DNA from 2 places in the Streptococcus sp. 20925_1_44 genome. Region 1 is predicted to be linked to the other one. Evidence: predicted binding sites of a transcription regulator. Region 1 holds the regulator's gene; the other holds the start of a gene.
The links. Region 1 encodes NrdR, which represses ribonucleotide reductase genes. Its sites were predicted from a motif close to ACACNATATATNGTGT; they were not measured.
Positions count from the first base shown of each region.

Region 2: nrdD (anaerobic ribonucleoside-triphosphate reductase) is a predicted target of NrdR. The motif match lies at 5,019-5,034, and genes of this name have one in related genera.

Region 1 is NZ_JAPVZQ010000003.1:230,565-236,777, forward strand. It holds gene O3643_RS05485 (CidA/LrgA family protein) at 1-129, shown strand, start outside; gene O3643_RS05490 (LrgB family protein) at 126-821, shown strand; gene O3643_RS05495 (hypothetical protein) at 891-1,655, opposite strand; gene O3643_RS05500 (ABC transporter ATP-binding protein) at 1,671-2,366, opposite strand; gene O3643_RS05505 (GntR family transcriptional regulator) at 2,370-2,735, opposite strand; gene nrdR (transcriptional regulator NrdR) at 2,878-3,351, shown strand; gene O3643_RS05515 (DNA helicase) at 3,352-4,521, shown strand; gene dnaI (primosomal protein DnaI) at 4,522-5,418, shown strand; gene O3643_RS05525 (NADPH-dependent oxidoreductase) at 5,415-6,128, shown strand; gene der (ribosome biogenesis GTPase Der) at 6,142-6,213, shown strand, end outside.
Region 2 is NZ_JAPVZQ010000005.1:89,514-95,726, reverse strand. It holds gene rplC (50S ribosomal protein L3) at 1-177, opposite strand, end outside; gene rpsJ (30S ribosomal protein S10) at 260-568, opposite strand; gene O3643_RS07290 (uridine kinase) at 834-1,457, opposite strand; gene nrdG (anaerobic ribonucleoside-triphosphate reductase activating protein) at 1,454-2,050, opposite strand; gene O3643_RS07280 (GNAT family N-acetyltransferase) at 2,056-2,556, opposite strand; gene O3643_RS07275 (hypothetical protein) at 2,595-2,735, opposite strand; gene nrdD (anaerobic ribonucleoside-triphosphate reductase) at 2,747-4,954, opposite strand; gene O3643_RS07265 (damage-inducible protein CinA) at 5,080-6,213, opposite strand, start outside.

The sequences.
Region 1 (6,213 bases):
CCCTATTTATTGCCCATTGTCTTGATTGTCTTTTTTGCAGCAGTTATCAATATTATCTTGATTGCGCTTGTAGTTCAGTTTATCAAAAAGCGTTATGAAGGTGATTACGAAGAAAGAGGTGCCAAATGAGCGAATTTGTATCCAATCCACTTTTTGGGATAGCCTTGTCTATTTTGGCTTATCTTGGAGGCATGATTATCTTTAGACGGTACCCTCATCCTCTGACCACTCCCTTGCTGCTAGCAACTTTATTTATCATTGTTTTTCTAAAACTGACTGGTATTTCTTATGTTGCCTATTATCAAGGCGGGGTCTACCTCAATAACTTGATTGTTCCCTCAACAGTAGCTTTAGGAATTCCTCTTTATAAGAGTTTTCACCTCATGAAACACCATGTTAGAAGTATTCTACTCAGTAGTTTCCTTGCTGTTGTTGTAAATACAGTTTTTACAGCTTTAGTTGCAAAATTTTTCGGCATGGATTTCTTCTTGGCGATTTCGCTTTTCCCAAAGTCTGTAACGACGGCCATGGCAGTTGGAATTACGGATAAGCTACAAGGGATAGCGACGATCACCTTGGTAGTTGTGGTAGCAACTGGCATTTTGACTAGTGTTATTGGACCAACACTTTTAAAATGGCTCAAGATTGACGACCCAGTAGCTGCTGGTCTTGCTCTTGGAGGAACTGGTCACGCAGTTGGGACTGGAACAGCCTTTCGCTATGGACCAGTTGCAGGTGCTATGGGAGGACTAGCCATCGGTGTCACCGGTATTCTCTATGTATTTGTAAGTCCCATCGTAGCAGGTTTGATATTGAGTTGAGAAATAAGAATGTTATATTTCTTTGTGTAAAAAGAAGCCCCTAGCTTTATTTGCTAGGGGCTTCATTCATTATTGTAAGTTTACTTTGTTCTTTAAGATATAGTAGGTTCCGAGATAAAAGATAGCTATGAAAATGAGTTCTTCAACAATGCTTACGCTTGCTCCCATATAGAAATTATCATTAAATCCTACAAGTGAATTGACATAGAAGTTAGCACTGGTATTGAAGAAGACTTCTATAACTCCAATGACGATTCGGATACCAATGTAGGCTGCAACAGCGAGTGCTGTACGATATTCATTGAAAAGTTGTCCGATGGATATGGCCAAGTAAATGCAGAGGATCCCTGAAATTGTACTAAGCAGGAAGGATAAGACAGTAAGACCAAAGCCTGTAAAATGTTCTCCAACAAATGATAGAAGAGTAGAAAGTTGAACTTCATAAGAATTTGTTGACAGTAGGATAATATAGATACATAGGAGTAAGACAGCAGTGCTAAACATCGACCAGATAAAAGCACCGATTAGTTTGGCTGTGATGATATGGTGTTCAGAAACTGGCAAGGTTAAAGTCAGATAGCCTTGTCGGTCATAGACACTTCCTTTGAATCGTTTAATAATCAAGAAGATAGTTGAAATCACAAGTGTAACCATCAAACTACCAAAGACAGTAGATAGAAAAACAAGTAGAACAGATAGATTTTTTTCAGGTAGTTTGATTAAGGATTGTGTCTGTACCCCGATAAGGGCAGAAAGGATGATCACAGCACCATAGAGGGCTAAATACCACTTGTTAACATTTTTAAATTCATAACGAACTAAATTCCAAAACATAATAATCTCCTTTAACTAGGCTTTGAATTCGTGACGGAAGAGCTGGTCAATTGATTCACCTGACTCGTAACGAATATCATCCACATTTCCTTGACGGACGACTTTTCCGTCCTTGAGGAAGATAATCTCATCCAAGATTGGTTCGATGTCCGAAATCAAGTGAGTTGAAATCAAGACAGTCGAAGTTGGAGAGTAGTTGTTGATGATGGTGTTCAAGATGTAGTCACGAGCTGCGGGATCGACACCACCGATTGGTTCGTCAAGGACGTATAGACGAGCATCACGACTCATGACAAGAATCAACTGAACTTTTTCTTTGTTCCCTTTTGAGAGTTTCTTGAAACGGCTATTCTCATCGATACCAAGGTCACGAAGAAGACCTTGAGCACGATCCAGATTGAAATCTTTATAGAAGGTCTTGAAAAAAGTAAGAGCTTCTTTGACCTTCATTTGCTCGTTGAGATAGGTCGTATCAGGTAGATAAGAAACGATAGCCTTAGTTGCTGGGCTTGGTTCCATGCCATTGATGAGGATACGCCCTTGCTCTGGTTGGAGTAAACCGTTGATTAGTTTAATCAGGGTTGTTTTTCCGGAACCGTTTGGGCCGAGGAGACCCACAATCTTCCCTGCCGGGATTTCAAGGGAAACATTTTGAAGAGCAGGGCTTGCTCCATAGAATTTTGAAACATTTTCAAACGTTAACAAGGTCATAGTCTAAACTCCTTCAATATAATCTCTTAAAACAGTAGGTAGTTCTTCTTTTTTATAGCCAAATTCTACCATGCCTGTTACAAACTGTTGCAACTGTTCTTCAGAAAGTTGCTTCCGGGATTGGAGGATTAGGTCCAAATCCTCGGTGACAAAACGCCCTGCAGTCCGCTTGGTGTAAACGAAGCCTTCTCTTTCTAGGTCTGATAGGGCACGTTGGATGGTATTAGGATTGACGCCAGCCTCGCTAGCCAGTTCTCTGACAGTTGGCAGTTGTTGGTTGGGTTCTAGTTTATGAGAAACGATTTGCAGTTTGATCTTATCCATTATCTGCAAATAAATGGGTTTGTTGTTATCAAATGTCCAGGGCATCACGGTCTCCTTTCAACAATTTCTTTTTGTATCACTTAAATAATACAACTAAACAAAAAACTTGTCAAGCCAAAAGGAGAATTATTTTGGGAATTGCTTAAAAAATGGTATAATGAAAAGAAAACGACAAGGAGGGGAAGGCATGCGTTGTCCAAAATGTGGCGCTACTAAATCAAGTGTTATCGATAGCCGTCAGGCTGAAGAAGGAAATACGATTAGAAGAAGACGTGAGTGTGAAGAATGTCAGCATCGTTTTACGACCTATGAACGTGTAGAAGAAAGAACGCTGGTTGTGGTCAAGAAGGATGGCACACGGGAGCAGTTCTCCAGAGATAAAATCTTTAACGGGATTATTCGTTCGGCTCAAAAACGTCCGGTGTCTAGTGATGAGATTGGCATGGTGGTCAATCGTATCGAACAAAAACTCCTCAGTCGCAATGATAATGAAATTCAAAGTGAAGATATTGGTTCTCTGGTCATGGAAGAATTGGCTGAACTGGATGAAATCACTTACGTTCGTTTCGCCAGTGTCTATCGTAGCTTTAAAGATGTGAGTGAGCTCGAAAATCTTCTCAAACAAATTACGCAATCTTCAAAGAAGAAAAAGGAAAAATAAATGAAGCCTAATGATCGTTTTTCTTTTCTAAAGAATAATCGGGTGTCGCAAGATCCCACAACTTTGGTGCAGTGCTACCTTCCGATTATCGGTCAGGATGCGCTGAGTCTTTACCTTTATACCTTAGCTTTTTGGGATGATGGACAAAAAGAACACCTGTTTGCAGCTATCCTCAATCATCTCAATTTTGGGATGGATAGGCTGTTAAAGGCTTTTAAAATCTTATCAGCCTTCAATTTGGTGACCCTCTATCAAAAGGGTGACGGCTATGAACTTGCTATTCATCCAACGCTTTCTAGCTCAGATTTCTTGCGTCATACGGTTTATCGTACCTTATTGGAGAAAAAAATCGGTGAGCCAGCAGTTTCTGATTTGCGCCAAGAGCAGGCAAGTGGAGAGCCTTTGACTGTTCCTTTGAGTCAGGCCTTTCCAGAGATAGAAGACTTGGCTAGTCATGATGAGACACCAGTAACAGCTGATTTTAAAAATGATTTTGATTTGGAGCATTTTCGTCAGCTCATGGCGAGAGATAATCTCCGTTTCCAAGATGAACAGTCAGATGTCTTGGAGTTATTTAAAATTGCTGATGAGAAAAAATGGACCTGGTTTGAAACCTATCAACTAGCTAAAGGAACAGCTGTTTCACAAGTTATTTCTGTCAAGCGCATGCGTGAAAAATTAGCGCAAGAGTCTGTTGCATCGGACTTTAGTCCCCAAGAAGCGACCATTATCCGAGAAGCTAAAAGTAAAACTGCCCTGCAATTTTTAGCGGGGATCAAACAAACCCGAAATGCTGGAATTATCCAAGCCGAACGCGATTTGTTAAAACAGATGGCGGATTTGGGACTGCTTGATGAAGTTATTAATGTTGTTATACTTTTGACCTTCAATAAGGTTGACTCGGCCAATCTCAATGAAAAATATGCCATGAAAGTGGCTAATGATTACTCTTATAACAAGATTCGTTCTGCTGAAGAAGCTGTGCTTCGAATCAGAGAGAAGAATAAAAAGGGGCAAGAACAAAAATCGGCCAATACAAGCCCAGCAAAAACTAATGTTCCTAAATGGAGTAATCCAGAATATAAAAATGAAACCAGCGAAGAAACTCGTTTGGAGTTAGAACGTAAGAAAAAAGAAATGTTAGATCGATTAGGAAAAGGAGGAGACTAGATGGAAAGTGTAGGAGATGTGCTTAAAGGTCATCCCAGCCGTTTTCAATACCAGGACCTGGTCCAGCAGATTGTAAAAGATCCTGATGTTGCGGCTTTTATCCAGAAGGAATCTCTCAGTCAAGAGGAATTGAATCGTAGTATCTCTAAGTTTAACCAATACATCACCGAGCGAGATAAGTTTCTTCGTGGAGATACCGACTATATCGCGCGTGGCTATAAGCCAATTCTAGTTATGAATCATGGTTACGCTGATGTATCCTATGAGGAAACTCCGGAACTGATTGCGGCTGAGAAAGAAGCGGCTATCAAGAACCGTCTCAGACTGATTAATCTTCCAGCTAGTCTTAAAAAAGCTAGTTTGGCTCAAGTTGATTTGGATGATTTGGGACGTTTGCCAGTTTTTGAAAAGCTCTTTACCTTTGTTGAGCAATATCCAGAAGTCCGTAAAGGTCTCTATCTCTATGGAGACTTTGGAGTTGGGAAGAGCTTTATGGTAGCTGCTCTAGCCCATGATTTGTCAGAAAAACGTGGGGTTTCATCAACCCTTCTTCACTATCCTAGCTTTGTTATTGATGTCAAAAATGCTATCGGAGATGGGAATGTCAAGAATTTGGTGGATGAAATCAAGCAAGCTGAAGTCTTGATTTTGGATGATATTGGCGCCGAGCAATCAACGCCTTGGGTTCGTGATGAAGTCTTACAAGTCATTCTCCAATATCGTATGCAGGAAGATTTGCCAACCTTCTTTACCTCAAATTTCAATTTTGAAGATTTGGAAAAACATTTTGCTAAAGGCAAGAACGGAAACGATGAAACATGGGAAGCTAGACGCGTTATGGAGCGTATCCGCTATTTAGCAGAAGAAACACGACTAGAAGGAGAAAATCGCCGATGAGTGAAACAATCACCTTAATGAAATGTCATACCTCGGTTCGCAGATTTAAAGAAGAAGCGATTCCTCAAGAGGACTTGAATGAGATTTTATCAGCTGCCCAAATGGCTTCTTCTTGGAAAAATTTCCAATCTTATTCTGTGATTCTAGTCAGAAGTCAAGAAAAGAAAGATGCTCTTTTTGAGCTGGTTCCTCAGGAAGCGATTCGTCAGTCTGCCGCCTTCCTCCTCTTTGTAGGAGATTTAAACCGTGCAGAAAAAGGGGCTCGTCTCCATACCGATACTTTCCAACCTCAAGGGGTGGAAGGACTCCTCATTACTTCAGTAGATGCAGCCTTGGCTGGACAGAATACCTTGCTTGCGGCAGAAAGCCTTGGCTATGGTGGAGTAATCATCGGTTTGGTGCGTTACAAATCTGTTGAAGTAGCAGAATTGTTCAACCTTCCTGACTATACCTATCCAGTTTTTGGGATTGCACTCGGTGTGCCGAACCAAAAACATGATGTAAAACCAAGATTGCCACTAGAGAATGTTGTTTTTGAGGAAGAATACCAAGAACAAACAGCTGAGGCTATTGAAGCCTATGACCGTGTGCAGACTGAATATGCAGGAGCTCGTGCGACGACCACTTGGAGTCAACGTCTTGCAGAACAATTCGGTCAGCCTGAACCAAGCTCAACTAGAGAAAATCTTGAACAAAAGAACTTAATGTAGAAAGTGAGAAAACATGGCCTTACCAACTGTTGCCATCGTAGGACGTCCCAATGTTGGGAAATCAACCCTGTTTAACCGTATTGCA
Region 2 (6,213 bases), on a different contig from region 1:
TACTTCGCGTTTGTCATCGAAACCAACTTGGATAGCGTTGTAACCATCTGTTTCAACAGTTTTAACTTGAAGAACAACGTTTGGAGTTGCTTCGATAACTGTTACAGGGATCAATTCGCCAGCTTCAGTGAAGATTTGAGTCATTCCCACTTTTTTCCCTAAGATTCCTTTTGTCATGAGAAAATAGTTCCTTTTCTATATTTTTTATTCAAAAAGTTTTTAACGAGCGTTTTTTATGCTCAAGGTTTCAAACTTTAGATTAAAGTTTGATTTCTACGTTTACACCACTTGGAAGATCCAATTTCATCAAAGCGTCAACTGTTTTTTGAGTTGGGTTGATGATATCGATCAAACGTTTGTGTGTACGCATTTCGAATTGTTCGCGAGAGTCTTTATATTTGTGAGTCGCACGAATAATTGTGTAGAGGCTACGTTCAGTTGGAAGCGGGATTGGACCTGCAACTTCTGCACCTGTACGAGTAGCTGATTCTACGATTTTAGCAGCCGCTGTGTCAAGCGTACGGTGTTCGTAAGCTTTCAAACGGATACGGATTTTTTTGTTTGCCATCTTTTTCTCCTTTTCGTCTATTTAAGATAATAGGCTAGCTCCACAAGAAAACCGACGCGCGTTGCGTGGCAATGCAACCGAGCGTGTCGCAACCTCTTGCATCAAAGCTAAGGCTGTAATTTACAGCACCATAATAGAATAACACAAAGCCCCTGCGATTGCAAGGGATTTGACAGGATTTTTTTAATTTTTCGAATGAAACTGTTTTCTTATCGCTCCTTATCTCAAAAAAGCATAAATGAAGAGCAAATTTATATTTTTTCTTCTATATAATATTCGTTTTGATCTGAAATTTATCATTTGATTGATTTATCAAGATATCCGCTTTAGACTCGGTTTCTCTATAGTACCGCAGATACTGCTCCCGTCTCGTCTGATGGCTAGCTAATACAAAAGATGCATCGCGATTTCTCATAGTCGTATCTCGAGCTAAACGCCTCTTTAATTCGGTCTCCTCATCCGTGTAGAAACAAACAGTTTTATCGAAGAGTTCCTCTGGTAGGAAACCCACAGACATCCCTTCGACTATCAGAATTGGTTTTACTCCCGATAAGATCTCGCTAGCCTTCCAAGGTTCTTCGATTGTCAAGACATCCATACCCGCCTGTAAGGCTAGGATGTCTCTCTGCAAACTTGCCAGTTCATGCGCCACTGGCAGACAGGCTGTCACCTTTTGATCAGGTGCTTGCTTTGGTACTACCAGGTAACGTTCTGAGGTGATATAGGGATCTGTTTCTAGCAAATTTACTGTAGTAGAATCTAGGGCTTGATATAATTCCTGAGCAAAAGTTGATTTCCCTGAAGCTCCATGTCCGTAAATACCTAGAGTTTTTACTTTTCCAGACTCTATTTCTGATACCAGTCTTTCTATTAACTCTTTTTTCTTCATTCTCTCTTCACCTGTTCATAGCTTTGCTTCCCATCATTAAGCTTGTCCCAAATAACTACTTTTCCACTTTGCAGAGATTTTTGTACATCGATAATTCGTTGATTGGACGAACCTCGAAACTGGAGCATGAGATTCCTTTTATTCCGGTCATATCGCCCATCGACAAGAATATCAATCATAGATAAAAGTTCGAGTTTATCAGGTGTCTCCAACATCATCTCTTCCCATGTGTATCCCGTCCAAGACCAGATATCTTTTTCTGGCAATTCTTTCCGTATACGTTTCACGAGAGGTAAGAGAATACCTGTATTGAGGAAAGGCTCTCCTCCTAATAAAGTCAATCCTTGAACATAGGGTTGGACCAGATCTGCCATGATTTGTTCTTCTAACTCTGGCGTATATGGGATACCAGCATTGAAAGACCAGGTCGCAACATTATAACAGCCCTCACAGTGAAACATACAACCTGCTACGTAAAGGGAGTTGCGTACTCCCTCTCCATCGACAAAGTTAAAAGCCTTATAGTCAATGATGCGCCCCTGACTGAGTTCTTCACTTTTCCACTCGCCTGGTTTTGGTGTATTCCATGTCATGCTTTCTACTCCAAGTCTATCCAATAGCGCTCCGTTCCGTTTCGAACATCCTCCAACTTCCCACCATTAGCTAAGATAACAGCTCGGCTGGCAGGATTTTCTGTGCTACAAGTCACTAAAGCTCGTTTGATATTCTTTCCCTTAGCAACTTGTAGACCTTGTCGGAGGGCCTCTTTGGCGTAGCCCTTGCCTCTTTCAGATGGACGAATGGAGTAGCCAATGTGGCCACCTACCTCCAGCAAATAGTCACTAAGACGCAATCTCAGATTGAGGAACCCTACGGCTTGTCCATCTTTTGCAAAAGCGACTAATTGAATAGCAGGCACCCACCCTTCAGGCAGATCAATCCCCATTTCCTGATCCTGATTACTTTCTAACCACTCTTCATAAACAAAATTCTCAGCATCCCAGAATCCGCCATCGTGGGCTGATTGGCTTTTTTCAAACTCTGCCATCATCTCTAAAACTGTTTCTTTATCTGCTAATCTTGGTCTGCGTAGTTCCATATTCCCCTCCCCGCTATAAGAAAAGCGAGAGGCAACTCTCACTTTTTCTTATTTTTGTTTAAAAACTGTTCTCTAAGGCTAGCTACTCTGTCTTTTTTATTGACTCCACCCTTTGAATGTTTCTCGTGGAATCGTTGAACCAAGGCCTTGCCTTTATCATCTAATTGATATTTTCCCATGCTATTTCTTTCTAATTTCTTACTTCATGTCCTGCTATTTTAATAGTAGAACCGTTCATGTGTTTGACACGCGCAGCAATTTCCTTGTGGCGTCCATTAACCATCGGACGTGCTTGAGGATTCCCTAAATAACCACAAGTTCGTTTAACCACATCTACTGTTTTAGGATCATTATTTCCACAGTTAGGACAAGCAAATCCTCTCTCTGTCGGTTCAAAATCTCCTTCAAAATCACACTTGTAGCAACGGTCAATCGGAGTATTGGTTCCGAGATAACCTACACGGTCATAAGCATAATCCCAAACAGCTTCCAAAGCCTTTGGATTTTGTTGGAGAACTGGGTACTCGCAGTAGTGGATAAAGCCACCAGATGCACCCGCTTCTGGGTAGACTTTCTCAAAGTCCAATTTTTCAAAAGGTGTTGGATTTTTGCGGACATCATAATGGAAGGAATTTGTGTAGTATTCTTTATCAGTAATGTCTGGAATAGAGCCGAATTTCTCCGTATCCAAGCGACAGAAACGGTCTGTCAAACTTTCAGACGGCGTTGAATAGATAGAGAAATGGTAACCATATTGGTCAGACCATTCTTCTACTCGACGTTTCATATCGCGAATAATATCAAGGGTGAACTCTTTGGCTTCTGGATTATTTTCCCAATGATTACCAAAGAAGACTGTCGCTACCTCGTACAAGCCAATATAGCCCAGAGAAATAGTTGCACGACGATTCTTAAAGAGTTGATCAACACTTTCTTCTTTTCCAAGACGACGTCCGAAGGCTCCATACTGATAAAGAATTGGTGCATTAGCTGGAGTGGCTTCCTTGGTTCTTTCCACACGGTAAACCAAAGCATCTTCCGCGATATTCATGCGCTCATTGAAGATTTCCCAAAACTTGTTCAGGTCGCCTTCGGACTCAAGAGCAATACGAGGAAGATTGACTGTCACGACCCCTAGGTTCATACGACCCGAATTGACTTCTACTCCATTTTCATCCTTCCATCCTTGAAGGAATGAACGGCATCCCATCGGAACTTTGAAAGAACCAGTCAACTCGACAATCTTATCATAAGACAAGACATCCGGGTACATGCGCTTAGTTGCACACTCAAGAGCCAACTGCTTGATGTCGTAGTTAGGAGAGCCTTCCTCTAAGTTAAGACCTCTTTTAAGAGTAAAGATGAGTTTAGGAAAGATGGCTGTACGGTGTTCTGAACCAAGCCCCTTGATACGAATGTTCAGGATTGCCTTTTGAATTTCACGTTCAAAACGACTGGTTCCTAGACCAAAACCAAGGGAAGTAAATGGCGTTTGCCCGTTTGAGGTAAAGAGGGTGTTGATCTCGTACTCTAGAGATTGCATGGCATCGTAGATGTCTTTTTGAGTTTTCTTCCAGGCGTATTCTTGGCGCTTGTCAGGTAGGACCCATTCCTCTGCATCTTTAAGGTGTTTTTGATAATTTTTCTCTGCATAAGGAGCCAAGACTTCATCAATACGGTCTGCTGAACAGCCCCCATACTGGCTAGATGCGACGTTTGCGATGATTTGTGAAATCTGCGCTGTCGCAGTTTGGATAGACTTGGGACTCTCTACCTCAGCATTCCCAATCTTAAAACCATTTTCCAACATGCCCTTGAAATCAATCAAACAGCAGTTGGTCATAGGGGTATAGGGACTGTAGTCCAAATCATGATAGTGGATATCCCCTTTTTGATGGGCATTAGCCACATGTTTAGGAAGCATTTGAAGTCCGATGGATTTCCCAACAATCCCTGCCGTCAAATCACGCTGGGTATTAAAAACATCACTATCCTTATTGGCATTTTCATTGACAACCGCCTGATCTTTATTGAGAAGTTTATGAATACTAAAGTTGATATCTGTCGCTTTTGAGCGCTCAAAATCCCTTTGAGTTCGATAGGTGATGTACTCCTCGGCCAAGGCGTATTCTTTAGCTTCCAACAATTCGTGCTCTACGATGTTTTGGATTTCATAGATTTTTACACCTTGTGGGAAACGGCTATGAATCTCTTCGACGATACGTTCAACTAGGGTACTAAGTCGTTTTTCAACCAAAGGAGTTACATCCATAACCTTTTCAGCAGCCTTATGAAGCGCTTTGTCAATCTTGTCTACATCAAAAATTACACGTCTGCCGTCGCGTTTTTCGACAAATAAAGTCGGATCAGGGACAGCCTTCTCTTCCAATACAATCATATCCATACCCTTTTCTTAAATATAATATTGATTCTAAAAAGTATTATATCACTAAAAAAATAAAAATCAATATCTTGTGTCAAAAAATAAAATTTTTTTAAAATTACACAAGATATTGATAGTTTTTATTTTAATTTATAGAGTTTAAAATCTTTGAATTCACTTTGAACCGCTTGATAATTTTCAGCTAAGAGCTGCTCAACTTCTGTCCATAGACTTGTTTTTGTATTCACTACAATCATCTTTGGTTGATTATCTCTCAGATCATTAACAAGTTTGGTACGATTTTCACCAAGTCCTGTATGCAATCTAGGCGAAAGCAACTGACTCGCAGCTAAACGTTCACTAGCCTTATAACTACTTGTCAGATTATCCCAAACATAGATACGATCTGTAGCTTGCGTTTCCCCTTTGACCTTAGTTTCGATGGCTGTACGTTCTTGGTATTGTTCTGCATGAAGTAAATATCGTGATACTACAGGTGCTAAGAATAGGTAAGCAAGAGCTAAGATTGGTAGATAGACATTTCCTTTTACAAAAGCTCCCCATACCGAAGTTTCTTCTCTAGATCGTCTACGGCGATTCTCTCCTTCCGCTTTCTCTGTTGGAATTCGTGTCAGCAAAAGAAGCGATAAGAAAGGAAGGAACTCAATCATACGACTACCATTGATAAGATCTGTAGAAAAAATCTCTAAAATCAATACCAAAATGACAGCTATTGAAGCAGAGATTGATAAGACCGACTGTTTCAACGGTTTAGATTGGAAGAGACCTGTAAATGCTAGCGTCAATGCTCCAAGAGCAATTGCTAACAATCCATAAAAGAGGATATTGTCGAGTAATCCCGAGTTAGACGTAAAGTTTAAACTATCTAATGGATAAAGGATTTGACTAATGGCATTTCCGAAACTGCCTTTATAAGCTGTGTAGTATCCAATTGGATAAAAGAAGATTGAAAAACCAAGGCCCGCTGCAAAAAATTGATAGAGACCATGATTCAACTTATTGCGACCGACATTAAAAGCTGTTAGAGCAAAAAACAAAACAAATCCATACAAAGCTGTGACCAAGGGTGCAAAGAAAAATGCTAGAGCCAAGCTAGCTCCAATCCGGATAAATCCTTTGTCATGACTTGGTTCTGACAAATAAGTTGTTACTAAACTCAAGGCATAGAACAAGAATGGGAGGGCTAGAATAGTTGCATATCCCCCACCAAAACTAAGAGCACTAGCCAGGACATAAAAGACCGTCAACACTTG